Regions from separate parts of the Halomonas sp. MES3-P3E genome, predicted to be linked through region 4. Evidence: predicted binding sites of a transcription regulator. Region 4 holds the regulator's gene; each other region holds the start of a gene.
The links. Region 4 encodes sigma-54, which starts transcription at its own class of promoters, with help from an activator protein. Its sites were predicted from a motif close to TGGCACNNNNNTTGCTNT; they were not measured.

Region 1 (3,783 bases), on a different contig from region 4:
CAACACCCGCTGGGCAGCCGTCGGGTGGAAGCAGGGCTCTTGACGGCGCTGATCCAGTAGCCGGTTTAAGGCGTTAAAAACATCGTGGGTAGGCGTTGAAGGGCTATCCAGTAGCAGGTCCAGCTCGCTACGCTGCCAGCGCCGCCGATTGATCGAGCGCAAGCGACCACTGCGCTCAACGCCTTCTACATCGTTGAGTGTGCCGGTCAGCGTATGAATATAGAGCGCTGGAATTCCCTGAAGGCTAAGCATGATTGCTTGGCTGCACAGGAAGCGGGCTATTTGCCATGGATCCGGGCCACGGCGGGTGCCACGCATGGCTTCAAACCAGGTGATGTTGATCTCGTAGGGCGTGTCGCTGCCGTCTGGGTTGCTGCGCATGCTGACAAAGCCGCCAAATTTGTGCATTAGTTCCAGCAGTGCATCGCGCTCGTGATCAGGCAGTAATCCTTCCAGCGGGCGCACCCCAATGCCGTCGTGGCTGGCAGTAAAGTTCAGGTAAGTGCAGTGGTCGGGTAGCACAGGCAAACTAGCCAGCCAGGTTTGCATAGTGCTGGCTTCGCCACGGGTTAGGGTATGTAACAGCAGGGGCGGTAGGGCAAATTGATACACCATATGCGCTTCATCAGGCGGGCCTTGGGGGATTCGCTCAAGCCCGAAATAGCTGATGTTCTCTTGGTGCGGCACATTGGTTTCGGTAATCAGCAGAGTGCCGGGGGCGACATGATCAACAATCGCGCGAAGCAAACGCACCACGGTGTGGGTTTCCGGCAGGTGAATAGAGGAGGTGCCCAACCGCTTCCATAAGAAAGCCACTGCATCTAAGCGCACAATTCGCGTACCCTGCTCCAGGTAGAAAAGCAGAATGCCTACAAATTCTAGCAGTACATCCGGGTTTTCAAAGTTTAGGTCGAGCTGGTCTTCGGAGAACGTTGCCCATAGGTAACGAGTGCCGCGCCGGGTTGAAATAGGAACCAGCAACGGGTTGCTGCGGGGGCGAACTACCTGGGAGACATCGGTGTCAGGATCTACTTCGATAAAGTAGTCGCGGCCTGGCAGGCTGCCGCTCAGGTAATCCACAAACCAGAGCGACTCTCTGGAAACATGATTGAGCACCAAATCGGCCATAAGATCGTAATGACCGGCGAGCTCGCGGATATGCGACCAGTCGCCAAGCTCACTATTCACTTCCCGGTAATGGATCACCGAGAAGCCGTCGTCGCTACTCCACGGGAAGAAGGGCAGCACGTGTACACCACTTATGCGATCACCCAGCCGTGCTTGAAGAAATTCGCTAAGCACAGCCAGTGGTGGCACCCCCTCTTCTATAATGGAGTCACCATAGCTAATCACCCACTGATCTTTTTCGCTCCATGAAGGTGCGTTTTTGGAAGGAGCATCACCGGGGGCGGACGAAAAAGGGGCAAGCGACAAAAAATGCTCAATGTGTTGATTTAAGCGGCGCTGCACTTCGCCAGCACGCGGCCCGTATAGGTGGCTGAGGTAGCCGTGCACAGTCTGCTCAAAGGGGGACATGGTTGGCTCCTGATAAACAATCTGCCACAAACGCTGCAGCTTGTGTGCCAAATCGTTACAATGCGTGGTTGATAGCGCGTTTAAACGCTCACATCCATTAGTTTAAGACGTTGATGCTGGTTTAAACGCCATTAATAGCATATTCATTGCCAGGTTATAACACGCTAACTCGTGCGGCATGCCAACACGAGCTGACAACAGGTTGACCGCTATGCATTGCCCTTTTTGTGGTGCAAACGATACTCGAGTGACCGATTCGCGATTGGTAGCCGATGGCGATCAAGTGCGCCGTCGTCGCCAGTGTGCGAGCTGTCAGGAGCGCTTTACCACTTACGAAACCGCTGAACTAGTGATGCCTCGCGTGGTGAAGTCAGACGGTTCACGGGAAAGTTTTAATGAAGCTAAGCTCCGGGCGGGCATGCTGCGTGCGCTTGAAAAACGCCCGGTCAGCGCGGAAGCCATTGAAGCGGCGGTAGAGCGCATACGCCAAACCCTTCGTGCGCGAGGGGATCGTGAGATCAATGCCCGAGATATTGGTGAGTCGGTGATGCAGGCGCTTAAAACCCTCGATCATGTGGCTTACATCCGCTTTGCCTCGGTGTACCGCAAGTTTCAGGATTTGGACGAATTTCGCGCTGAGATTGATCGGCTTTCTCAAGAGCCTTCAAAATGAGTGCTGCATTTAGCCAAGCGGATCACCGGTATATGGCTCGCGCCCTGCAGCTGGCTCGCAAAGGCCTTTACACTACCGACCCTAACCCGCGGGTAGGCTGCGTCATTGTCCGCGATGAGCAGATCGTCGGAGAGGGCTTTCACTTGCGTGCTGGCGAACCCCATGCGGAAGTTCACGCTTTGAACGCCGCGGGTGAGCTGGCCCAGGGGGCGACCGCTTATGTCACTCTGGAGCCATGCTCCCACACCGGGCGCACCGGGCCCTGCGCGGTAGCATTGAAGGCAGCTAGCGTGGCGCGAGTCGTGATCGCGATGGTGGACCCTAACCCCCAGGTCAGCGGTCGCGGTATTCAATTGCTGGAAGAGGCGGGTATTGAGGTGGCGGTCGGGTTGCTTGAGAGCGACGCTCGTGCACTGAATCCTGGTTTTATCGCCCGGATGTCGACTCATAAGCCCTTTGTACGGTTGAAAATGGCGATGAGTCTGGACGGCCGTACCGCCATGGGGTCAGGCGAGTCCCAGTGGATTACCGGGCCCGAGGCGCGTACTCAGGTACAGCGGTTGAGGGCGCGCTCCAGTGCCATCTTAAGCGGCGTAGAATCGATTATCATGGACGATTCGCGGCTTACCCTTCGTGCTGAGCAGCTTCAGCTTGCCAATGCCGATGAGGTGGTACAGCGCCAACCGCTACGAGTGATAGTAGATACCCATTTACGCTTGCCCTTGGCGGCCGCCTGTTTAAGCGAACCGGGGCGCACCTTGGTAATTACCACGCCTGATCACATGGCTGAAAAGCGCGAACGAGTAACCAAAGCAGGTGCCGAGGTGCATGTATTACCTGCCGGTAGTGATGGACGCATTGATTTAGCCTTGATGCTGAATTGGTTAGCCGAGAGCGAACAGGTTAATGAGCTGCTGGTAGAAACTGGTGCGACCTTAGCGGGCGCCATGCTGGATGCAGAACTGGTCGATGAGCTGCAGCTGTTTGTCGCCCCCACGCTGTTAGGTGGCGAGGCACGACCGCTGTTTGCGCTGCCAGGGCTCTCGCGCATGGCGGATCAGCGGCGTTTAACGATTCATGATATGCGGGCGGTGGGGCGCGATTGGCGCATTATCGCCTCCCCTCAGGCGACTAGCGCAACTGGTGATACCAAGGTACCCTGACGCGCAAAATCGCAGCTTACGCGACAACCTTTCGCGACAACTTTTTGGAGATTCCATGGTGCACTCCTCCTCTAGAGGCTTAGCCCCTATCGCCGAGCTGGTGGACGATATCCGCCAGGGCAAAATGGTGATTCTCATGGACGATGAGGATCGCGAAAACGAAGGTGATATCATCATGGCCGCCGAAAAAGTGCAGGCCGAGCATATCAACTTCATGGCCCGTTTCGCCCGTGGTCTTATCTGTATGCCGATGACCCGTGCCCGTTGTGAGCAGCTTAATTTGCCGCTCATGGTGCGTGACAATGGCTCCGGCTTTGGCACCAAATTTACGCTCTCGATTGAAGCGACTGAAGGCGTTACCACCGGTATTTCAGCCGCGGATCGCGCGCGCACGGTTCAAGCGGCAGTGGC
Region 2 (3,783 bases), on a different contig from region 4:
GCCGCGAGTTGAACGGCCGCATGCCGCTGATTGGCTTCTCCGGCAGCCCCTGGACCCTGGCGACTTACATGGTGGAGGGCGGCTCAAGCAAGGATTTCCGCCACCTGAAAACCATGCTTTACGATACGCCAGATACCATGCACCAGTTGCTGGATACACTGGCCCATGCGGTCACCGATTACCTGAATGCGCAGATTCGCGCTGGCGCCCAGGCGGTACAGATTTTTGATACCTGGGGCGGCGCGCTATCCACGCCTGCGTACCTGGAATTTTCGCTGCGCTATATGGAGCAGATCGTTTCAGGATTGATTCGCGAACACGACGGTCGTCGCGTGCCGGTGATTCTGTTCACCAAAAACGGCGGCCAGTGGCTTGAGCATATCGCTTGCGCCGGTGCCGATGCCCTGGGCATCGACTGGTCTACCGAGCTTTCCGATGCCCGCGCCCGCGTTGGCCATAAGGTCGCACTGCAGGGCAACCTGGATCCCAACGTACTGTTTGCCCGCCCCTCGGCTATCCGCGCTGAAGTGGCCCGTGTGCTGGAAAGCTACGGCCACGGCCCTGGCCATGTGTTTAACCTGGGCCACGGTATTAGCCAGTTTACTAACCCGGATAACGTCACCGCCTTCATGGAGGCGCTGCATGAGCTCAGCCCACAATACCATCGGGATATCCCCACCCAATCACACACCCCGCATTCAGGAGCCAATTGATGAGCGAATTACGCGACGACCAGTGGTTTACCGAAGTCTTTGATAGCCATGGCAGCGCCTTCTCGCTGAAAATCTCTGAAAAGCTGCTGGATGTGCAGAGCCAATACCAGCACCTGGAGGTCTACGCCACAGAGACTTACGGCAACCTCATGGTGCTGGACGGCTGTGTGATGCTGACTGATCGCGATAACTTCCTCTATCACGAGATGATTGCGCATCCGGCCCTGTTTACCCATCAAGACCCTAAACGGGTGGTGATTATCGGCGGTGGCGACTGTGGCACTTTAAAAGAGGTACTTCGTCATCCAGGCGTTGAGAAAGTCACCCAGATTGATATCGATGAAGAAGTGACGAAAGCTTCTGAGCGCTTCTTCCCCTCATTGGTAGAATCGAATAATGATCCGCGCGCTGAGCTGTTGTTCGCTGATGGCGTGAAGTGGGTAGACGATGCACCTGATGAGAGCATTGATGTATTGATTATCGATTCAACCGACCCGGTCGGCCCTGCGGAAGGGCTGTTTAAAACCGACTTTCTCAAGCGCTGCCACCGTATTTTGAAAAGCGGCGGCGTGATGGTACAGCAGAGCGAGTCACCGCTTTACCACACGGGTTCAATCATTCGTGAGCTACGCCACGATATGCTGGAAGCGGGTTTTGACAGCGTCGCCACCCTGCCCTTCCCGCAGCCGGTGTACCCATCAGGCTGGTGGAGTGTGACATTGGCGGGTAAAGCCATTGATGTGAATGCGTTCCGCGAGCAGGCAGCCGCCAGCCACGAGCTGCCGCTTGAGTACTACAGCATTGATGCCCATCGCGGCGCGCTCGCCCTTCCTCCGTTTATGCGCAAGGCATTCGCGACCGAATAAACGTCCGCCCACCGCGTATCTTTCTGTCACCACTCACCTCAGCTTGCCCTACAAAGGTGCAAAGCGAGGTGGGTGGTAACATTTTTTTGCACCTAGACGTTCGTCTCGAATTCATTGAGTAGCGTTGAAAAGCGCTGAATTCACGCCTGTACCCTTGTTGGCATCTTCCTTGCTAGGTTTAGTTACATGCTACGGCATGCATAACTATTTTAATGACGGTTGTTAATCACTTCGAGGGAAACTAAATGTTCAATAAAAAACACCTGGCGCTTCTGGCGTCCGCTGGTTCACTGAGCCTAGCGGGAATGGCGACTGCTCAAGCCGACACCTTAGAAGATACTATTGAGCGTGGCGCCGTTCAGTGTGGTGTGAGCGATGGTTTGCCGGGCTTCTCAGCACCGGATGACGACGGTAATTGGCAAGGTCTGGACGTTGATGTATGCCGTGCAGTCGCCGCAGCGGTTCTCGGCGATTCAGAAGCCGTTAACTACATTTCTCTAAATGCCGTTGAGCGCTTCACCGCCCTGCAGTCTGGTGAAGTCGATGTACTGTCACGTAACACCACCTGGACCACCACGCGCGACACGACTCTGGGCCTAAACTTCACCGGCGTTACTTTCTATGATGGCCAGGGCTTCATGGTTTCACGCGATCTGGGTATTACCAGTGCCGATGAGCTAAACGGCGCCTCTATCTGCATCCAGTCGGGTACCACCACCGAGCTGAACCTGGCGGACTACTTCCGTGCTAACGACATGGAATTCAACCCGATCGTATTTGATACCTCTGAGCAAACCGTGGGTGGCTATCAAGCCGGCCGCTGTGACGTTCTGACCTCTGATACTTCTCAGCTTGCAGCGCTGCGTATCCAGCTAGACGATCCTTCTGCCTCGATGATCCTGTCTGACGTCATCTCCAAAGAGCCGCTAGGTCCTGTGGTTCGTCAGGGTGACGATCTTTGGTTCAACATCGTGAAATGGTCACTGTTTGCGATGATCAATGCTGAAGAGTACGGCGTCACCAGTGAAAACGCTGAAGAGATGCTTAACTCTGAAGATCCCAACATCGCTCGTTTGCTGGGCCAAGACGGCAACTACGGTGAAGGCATGAACCTTGAAGCTGACTGGGCTTACAATATTATTAGCCAAGTAGGTAACTACGCTGAAAGCTTTGAACGTAACGTCGGCATGGGCTCTCCGCTTGAAATCGAGCGTGGTGTTAACGCTCTGTGGACAGACGGCGGCTTCCAGTACGCTCCCCCGATTCGCTAAGCGTCTCGCTTGACCCCGGCCCGCCGCTCTCTTTGCAGGTATCTGTTTAAAGGGCATGGCGGGCCATCTGATTGACCTTCCGTGTAGCGGAGACGCCATCCATGTCTGTTAGACCCAACGTTCGCCCCGTCGGCCACAAGCCGCCGTTTTGGCGAGACCGCGCTAAGCGCGCACTTATTTTTCAAATCATTTTAGTCGCCGTTGTGGCGGCTTTCCTGATCTATATTATCGGCAATACCCAAGCCAACCTGAATGCCCGCGGCATCACCACAGGCTTTAGCTTTTTGGGCAACACAGCCGGCTTTGGTATTGGTCAAACCTTAATCGAGTACTCCTCCCAGAGCACCTACGGCCGCACCTTCGTGATCGGCTTGCTCAATACGCTGCTGGTCGGAGGGCTGGGTGTCATTGCCGCCTCAATTATCGGGTTTATCGTCGGCATTGCACGGCTATCGCCCAATTGGTTGATCGCCAAGTTAGCCAACGCCTATATCGAAACCTTTCGTAATATCCCGTTGCTGCTGCAAATTTTCTTCTGGTACTTCGCGGTACTACGGACCTTACCCAGCGCTAGAGAGAGCATGGCGTTTGGCGAAGCCATTTTCCTGAACGTGCGCGGGTTGTACTTGCCACAACCGCTGTTTGAATCAGGCTTTGGATTGATCCCTGCTACTTTTGTGGTAGCGATCATTGCCAGCATTGCGTTGGTCATCTGGAATAAGCGCCGCCACGAAGCGACCGGCAAACGCATACCGGTTTTCTGGATCTCGCTGGTGATTATTTTTGGCCTACCACTGCTGGTACTGGTGGCGACCGGCGTTCCGGTCACTTGGGAAATGCCGGTACTGCGTGGTTTTAACTTCGGCGGTGGTATTACTATCATTCCCGAATTTTTGGCCCTGTGGCTGGCGCTTTCCATTTATACCGCATCGT
Region 3 (3,783 bases), on a different contig from region 4:
AACATATTAACGGGCACCTCCTAAACAAAACCGAACCAGCTAGGCGATAAATAGCTTTGTTAGCGTTCAAACTAACTTAAGGACTATGCCTATGCACAGCTGACAAGTACAGGCTCAGAAAGCCTCAAAAAAGCCGGATCAGACGACGGATCGCAACCGTGGTAGTGCTCCACAGTGTGCATTAAAATAAGGAGATAAGAACCCCTAGCCACTTATCGCCGAAGATAATGGGCGTTAAACTGCTTTTACTATTCGTCTGGCTAATCAATACCAAACCGTCACGAGGACAGTTGACCAAGGTTACATCGTCAGAGATGACAGATAGGCAGGCTGGTCGATGATATCCGCCACATAATGCAGCCTTTCCTCCCAGTCCTCTCTTGTCAGTTGACCACCGAAGCACAAGCGCAGAGCTTCAGGGGGATGGTTGTCGGTACTAAAAGCAGCGCTGGCAACCGCACTAACGCCATGTGAACGTAATTGCACCGCCAGCTCTGAAGGGTTCCAGCCAGAGTGCTTGGGCAGCTTGAGCCATAGGTGGAAAGCACCTTTGGCAGACACGATGCGCTGACGTCCCAGAATCTTCTCGGCTATTTCAAGGCGGGCAATGGCCTCGATACGGATCGCTTTAAGCATGGCATCTGCCGTCCCATCGGTTATCCACTCAGTGACCAGGGCGTCAATCAGCGGGCTGGACATCACCGAGGTGGCTCGAAGCGCCCCAGCGGTTCTCTGCGCCTGTCGCTTGGTGGGGGCGTGTAGAAATCCTGATCGCAAACCGGGGCCAAAACACTTGGCAGTCCCCGTCAGATAGTAAGTGAGCTCAGGGGCCAAGTTAGCAATAGGGACGATCTTCTCTTCGCTGAGCATGGTGTAAGCATCATCTTCAATAATCGGGATGCTATAGCGCAAGGCAACATCGGCCAAAGCTTCACGACGCCCCAAGGGAATAGTCGTCGTCGTGGGGTTTTGGATGGTGGGATTAATGTACAAAACGGCCACTTGACCCTGCTTACAGATATCCTCGAAGGAGCGAACAAGAGGGCCATCGGAGTCACGCTCCAATGAATGCAGGGTCAGCCCGAGCTGGGCCGCAATAGCCTTTAGGCCAGGGTAGACCAGGCTTTCGACACAAATTAGCTGACCTGGGGCTACCAACTGCATCAGTAGCCCAACCAGGCCGCTGTGAATACCGGGGCATATCAAGACCTGTTCCAGTGTCGTGTTGTCCAGCCGCCGATCCAGCCATTGGAGCGCAGCCACACGGTCATGATGGCTGCCACCAAAGGTTTGATAACGCAGCAGTGAGTAAAGATCACGCTGGGCCAACACCGAGATAGCGCTATCGCGTACTCGTTCAATCAACGTCGGTATCGCGGGCTCAATCATTAGGTTCATGGTCATCTCATAACCACTGCTCGGCTTCACTGACACTGCCTTACCTTTAATAAAAGTGCCCGAGCCCGGATGCGAGTCAATCAAGCCTCGCAGCTTAGCTTCGTTATAGGCACGCGCCGCCGTCGTGTAATTGATACTCAAAGCCCCCGCCAGTTCTCTCAGCGGGGGCAGTCGCTCGCGGGGCTGCAGCCGACCACTACCGATATCTTCAGCAATCAATTCAGCGACCAGACGATAAGCTGGCTGGCTGACCTCCTTGTCTAAACGTTTTCGCCAGCGTTCCAGCTCAGATGTATGCATATCTTCCCCGTCGTTAAATAAACATTGTTACCTACCCTTCTTATCGCCCAAAACTTATCACTGATGGACTAAAGATTGCACAAATAAAAAATTGATTGCATATGTACTTAATGGTGCAAAACATACTTTTAGTGCACAAATAAGGTGAAAAACACAGTTTTTTTGAAACATTAGCCTTTTATTATTTTTTTATCCTAAAAATTTGGTCAATTTTTAGGCTTAGAGCGACCTACATGATCGACAATTGATTGGATCAATAATCATATCAATTGGCACGTCGATTGCTCCGTATTGATCGTACCGCTTGTGTAAGCACGGCGGTTAACGACTCTCCCACTCGCAATAAACGGAGCTTAGACATGCCTACAGTGACGCAACCACTCAACAAGAAAGGCGATTTTCTGGTCGACTACGAAGAGAAGGTTTTTGAAGACGTAAAAGCGAAACCAGGCGAAAAAGCCCTGGTAACTTTTCATACGGTTGCCTTTGAGGGGTCGATCGGCTTCGTGAATATGCTGCAGGCAACGCGTTTGCTGCGTAAAGGCTTTGAAACCTCCATCTTACTGTATGGCCCTGGCGTCACTTTGGGTGTCCAGCGTGGCTTCCCGACCCTGGGCGATGAAGCGTTTCCCGGTCACATGAATTTCAACAATCAGTTGACCAAGTTTATGGCCGAGGGAGGCAAGGTCTACTCCTGCCGCTTTGCTCTTCAAGCACTCTATGGTCATGGCGAACCGTCACTCATTGAGGGCATCCGCGCGATCAATCCACTGGATGTGCTTGACCTCAAGCTGCTTCACGTGCGCGACGATGCACTGATCATCGATACCTGGACGGTCTAAGGGGAGCAGCGGTCATGGCACAAGCAAACATGACAGGAACGACCATAGTGCGGGCCGCTGCCGCTCAGCTTTCTCCCGATCTTGAGAGTGTTGGCGGCACGCTGGTCAAGGTACTGGATGCAATCGACGAAGCGGCCAGCAAGGGGGCTGAGCTGATCGTGTTCCCCGAAACCTTCGTTCCCTACTATCCGTACTTTTCATTTGTCTACCCCGCCGTGGCCTGTGGCGCCGAGCACTTACGGCTGTATGAACAGGCCGTGGTGGTACCAGGCCCGATCACTGATGCTGTCGCTGAGCGCGCTCGCACCCTGAGCATCGTCGTCGTGCTTGGCGTTAATGAGCGTGATCATGGCACCCTCTACAATACTCAACTGATCTTTGATAGCGACGGGCGTCTGTTGCTGAAACGCCGAAAGCTCACGCCGACCTACCACGAACGCATGATTTGGGGCCAGGGCGATGCCTCGGGCTTGAAGGTAGTGGATAGCGCCGTGGGCCGTGTTGGCGCCCTGGCCTGCTGGGAGCACTACAATCCGTTGGCACGTTATGCCCTGATGACCCAGCACGAGCAGATCCACTGCAGCCAGTTTCCTGGCTCGCTGGTCGGCCCAGTCTTTGCGGATCAAATTGAGGTAACCATCCGTCATCACGCCCTTGAAGCGGGCTGTTTCGTGGTTAACGCCACCGGCTGGCTAACCGACTCCCAAATCGAATCCATTACCCCCGACACCACGCTACAACGTGCTCTGCGTGATGGCTGTAACACCGCCATTATCTCGCCAGAAGGTAAGCACTTGGCCGAGCCGCTGAGCAAAGGAGAAGGCATCGTTATTGCCGACCTGGATTTCGCCCTGATTACCAAGCGTAAGCGAATGATGGATTCGGTGGGCCACTATGCGCGCCCTGAACTGTTGAGCTTAGCCATTAACGATATGCCCGCCCACTGCTGCCAGCCACTGGCCACTTCCGCTCAGGGCCATAATGCCCAAGGAGATGAAGATGAGTAAGCTCGCCGATCGCTCACGCTTGTTCACCGAACTTCAAACCCATGGCGTACGCCTGCAGGATGCATCACAAGAGCATGTCAGCCGACGGGGCGGCGCTGGCCCTTCTGACCATCAGGCAATAACCATCGATGGAATCACTATGATGGTGCCCGTCTATACCCAGTCGGCATGGCGTTCACCGTTTAGCGTAGTGTCAGGTGATGAAGGACATAGGCTGACTGAAAACACGATTCCTA
Region 4 (3,783 bases):
TATCACGTCGCTGAGCGCCGCGTAGAGCTGATTGACCAAGCCGAGCTGATCCAGCTCGAGGATACGTTCACCGGCGGGCGCCTTGAGTATTTTATTGACCGTGAAGTGATTCAAGCACGCTCTGACGTTGACGGCAGCGAGCCCCAGCGCATACGTATGACCCTTCAGCCTGAACAATAGGGAGCCAAGCCTTGGCAACTACAGACACTGCGCCAATCAAAACCCTATATGCCCATCACTTGGCCAAAAGCTATAAGCGACGTCGAGTCGTAAAAGACATCAATTTAGAGATCTCCCAAGGCAGCATCGTGGGCTTACTGGGCCCTAACGGCGCGGGCAAAACCACCTCGTTTTATATGATTGTGGGGCTGGTGAAATCCGATGCTGGCAAAGTGGGTATCGACGATGTAGATCTAACCCGCGCGCCAATGCATGAACGCGCTGCGGCGGGTATCGGCTACCTTCCGCAAGAAGCGTCTATTTTTCGTAAATTATCGGTTGCCGATAATATTATGGCGATACTCGAAACACGCAAAGAACTCAGCCGTAGCGACCGCGAGCAGCGCCTGGAAGCGCTACTTGAAGATTTTCACATTACCCATATTCGCGACAACCTGGGCATGAGCCTTTCAGGCGGTGAACGCAGGCGTGTGGAGATTGCTCGCTCACTGGCGACAGAACCCGCATTCATTCTGCTGGACGAGCCCTTTGCTGGCGTAGACCCCATTTCGGTGGGCGAGATCAAAACCATTATTCGGGCATTAAAGCAGCGCCACATCGGCGTACTGATCACCGACCACAACGTTCGCGAAACCCTGGATATTTGTGATATCGCCTACATCGTGGGCGATGGTCAAATCATCGCCAGCGGCTCTCCAGCCTCGATACTCACTAACCAGAAAGTGAGGGAGGTTTATCTAGGCGCTGATTTCCGCCTCTAGCTTATTTTTCACTTCTAATTAGCGCTCTACAACAACTTTACTACCAATGGCATGCTTATTGCACTTGCACCGGAGACCTACTCACACTAGGGTGGAGCATTCTGATTAACGAGTGGTTCTCAGATGGTCATGAAAGCTTCTCTTCAACTGCGCATGGGCACACAGCTGACCATGACACCTCAGCTGCAGCAGGCCATTGCTCTGTTACAGCTATCAACGCTGGACTTACGTCAAGAAATTCAGCAGGCCCTAGATGCCAACCCCATGCTGGAACAAGAGGATGAATTTGGCGAACAGGCTGCCAGCGAGCCCAAAGAGGAAGAGTGGTCAGAGAGCATTCCCACCGAGCTCTCGGTAGATAGTGATTGGTCTGACACCTACCAAGATATAGGCAGTCACGGTGGCTCCAGCAGCGAAGGACCTGATTTTGAGCGCCAAGCGGCTGGCCAGAGTCTTCATGGGCACTTGCTGTGGCAGCTCGCCATGACTGATTTTGGCGCGCGAGAGCAACTTGTCGCAGAAAGTCTTATCGACGCGCTAGATGCTAATGGCTATTTAACTCAGCCGCTCAACGATATCCGTGAAGGGCTTCGCGCCCAAGGTGTCGATGGGCTTAGCCAGCGCGAAGTAGAAACTATTCTGCTTAAGCTTCAGCAATTTGAGCCAACAGGGATATTCGCCCGCGACCTGCGTGAGTGCCTGATGCTGCAGCTGGCCATTCTTCCCGAAGATACGCCGTTGCTGGTTCCTGCCCGCCGCTTAGTACGGCAGTTTCTGGAAGCACTAGGCAAAGATGACATGCGCTTACTTAAACGCCGTCTGGGACTCGATGATAACCAGCTGGCTGATGTCATTCTCCTCATTCGTAGCCTTGATCCACGCCCAGGCAGCGCCTATGGCGATACCGATGATAGTTATGTAACGCCCGACCTGGTCGTACGCCATGACCACGAAGGCTGGCACTTAGAGCTCAATCCTGAGGCATTGCCAAGGCTTCGCATTCAGCCCGACTACGCAAGCTTAATAAAGCGTGCGGATAAAAGTCAGGACAATCAGTTTTTAAAAGAACACCTGCAGGAAGCACGCTGGCTGATCAAGAGCCTCTCTAGCCGCAACGATACGCTACTGCGCGTTGGCCGCGAGATTATCACCCGGCAAATTGGCTTTTTAGAACACGGCGAAGAAGCCATGAAGCCGCTCATATTGGCCGATATCGCCGAGGCCGTGGAAATGCACGAATCGACTATTTCCCGGGTAACCACTCAGAAATTTATTCATACGCCTCGCGGCGTATTTGAACTCAAATACTTTTTCTCAAGCCAAGTCAGCGGCCAGGATGGTGACAGCCATTCAAGCACCGCTATCCGCGCTCGGCTGAAGAAATTGGTTCAAGAGGAGCCGCCAGGCAAGCCGCTTTCTGATAGCCGCTTAGTCACGCTATTAGGGGAGGGGGGAATTCAAGTAGCGCGTCGAACGGTGGCTAAATACCGTGAAGCCATGGGCATTCCCTCCTCTAGCGAGCGACGTCGTTTGCGCTAGCACAAATCAACGTTTTAGGGAAACTCTCGACAAGGGCTTTGCAACGCGGCAAAAAGGGTTACAATCGAAGTACAGTCCGATGGATAAGGAGTACGTCAATGCAAGTTAATATCACTGGTCATCACGTAGAACTGACTGACGCCTTGCGTGACTATGTCAACGAAAAGCTTGAACGTGTAGAGCGCCATTACGACAACATAACCACGGTGCAAGTCACCTTATCTGTGGAGAAAGAGCGCCAGCAGGCCGCCTGTACGCTGCACGCAGCAGGTGCTGATTTACATGCGGAAGCCCTAGACAGTGATATGTACGCCGCTATTGACGCATTAGCGGACAAAATTGATCGGCAACTCGTTAAACATAAGGAAAAAGCACAAGCTCGCGCCCAAGGCGCAGGCGTGCGTTAATTCAATGACGTTGGAAACCATACTCCCCCCGGAACGAGTTCTCTTTGACGTCCCCGGGGGCAGCAAAAAAAGGGTGCTGGAATTTTTCAGCACCTTTATCGCACAAAATACGCCCAGCCTGGACAGCCAAGAAGTGTTTAGCCGGTTAATCGGTCGAGAACGCTTAGGCAGCACCGGTATCGGCAATGGCGTGGCTATCCCACACGCACGCAGCCCGCACTGTTCGGCGCCTATCGCTGGTTTTTTAAAACTGTCAGAAGCGATTGATTTCGACGCCATTGATGGCGACCCAGTTGATCTGGTGTTTGTCCTACTTGTACCCGAAGAGGCAGACGACACGCACCTATCCCTACTCGGCCAGGTAGCGACCATCATGAATGATGCGGATACTCGCCACCAGCTGCGCAAGGCAGGCAGTCAGCGCGAGCTGCTTGAGCTTATTACCGCCAAAATGCGTGAGCATTCAACGTCCTAAGTCGTTAACGCCAATTTAAGTTGTGAAAGCCAACTAATGGTATTTTACACGCTAAGTTGATGCTTCGCCCACCACCCCCAATGCAGCTTGATCTAAGCAAAGCGAGACTCTATGCAACTGGTGATCATTAGCGGCCGCTCCGGGTCAGGTAAATCTATCGCCTTACAAGCGCTTGAAGATCTTGGCTACTATGCGATTGATAACCTCCCTGCCATGTTGCTGGGGTCGTTGGTGGACGAATTACGCGACCAGGGCGACCGCGCCCATTTGGCGGTCAGTATTGATGCCCGTAACTTGCCTGGCGCCCTGGCACGACTGCCCTCTTTATTAGAGGATTTGCGGCAACGTAAAATTGATTTTCAAGTGATCTATCTGACCACTGATGCGCGCATCCTACTTGAGCGTTACTCCGCAACACGGC

Region 1: CXF87_RS01090 (sugar phosphorylase) is a predicted target of sigma-54. The motif match lies at 1,569-1,586, and genes of this name have one in related genera.
Region 2: CXF87_RS12865 (amino acid ABC transporter substrate-binding protein) is a predicted target of sigma-54. The motif match lies at 1,738-1,755, and genes of this name have one in related genera.
Region 3: CXF87_RS09285 (MSMEG_0572/Sll0783 family nitrogen starvation response protein) is a predicted target of sigma-54. The motif match lies at 1,969-1,986, and genes of this name have one in related genera.

Annotation. Positions count from the first base shown of each region.
Region 1 covers NZ_PJBT01000003.1:7,668-11,450, reverse strand. The annotation lists gene CXF87_RS01090 (sugar phosphorylase) at 1-1,536, opposite strand, end outside; gene nrdR (transcriptional regulator NrdR) at 1,748-2,209, shown strand; gene ribD (bifunctional diaminohydroxyphosphoribosylaminopyrimidine deaminase/5-amino-6-(5-phosphoribosylamino)uracil reductase RibD) at 2,206-3,372, shown strand; gene ribBA (bifunctional 3,4-dihydroxy-2-butanone-4-phosphate synthase/GTP cyclohydrolase II) at 3,428-3,783, shown strand, end outside.
Region 2 covers NZ_PJBT01000182.1:55,843-59,625, forward strand. The annotation lists gene hemE (uroporphyrinogen decarboxylase) at 1-713, shown strand, start outside; gene speE (polyamine aminopropyltransferase) at 713-1,579, shown strand; gene CXF87_RS12865 (amino acid ABC transporter substrate-binding protein) at 1,825-2,850, shown strand; gene CXF87_RS12870 (amino acid ABC transporter permease) at 2,952-3,783, shown strand, end outside.
Region 3 covers NZ_PJBT01000029.1:5,564-9,346, reverse strand. The annotation lists gene CXF87_RS09295 (hypothetical protein) at 1-5, opposite strand, end outside; gene CXF87_RS09290 (aminotransferase-like domain-containing protein) at 301-1,698, opposite strand; gene CXF87_RS09285 (MSMEG_0572/Sll0783 family nitrogen starvation response protein) at 2,058-2,540, shown strand; gene CXF87_RS09280 (Nit6803 family nitrilase) at 2,555-3,547, shown strand; gene CXF87_RS09275 (MSMEG_0568 family radical SAM protein) at 3,540-3,783, shown strand, end outside.
Region 4 covers NZ_PJBT01000021.1:152,199-155,981, forward strand. The annotation lists gene lptA (lipopolysaccharide transport periplasmic protein LptA) at 1-180, shown strand, start outside; gene lptB (LPS export ABC transporter ATP-binding protein) at 192-941, shown strand; gene CXF87_RS07925 (RNA polymerase factor sigma-54) at 1,065-2,480, shown strand; gene hpf (ribosome hibernation-promoting factor, HPF/YfiA family) at 2,579-2,887, shown strand; gene CXF87_RS07935 (PTS sugar transporter subunit IIA) at 2,892-3,362, shown strand; gene rapZ (RNase adapter RapZ) at 3,474-3,783, shown strand, end outside.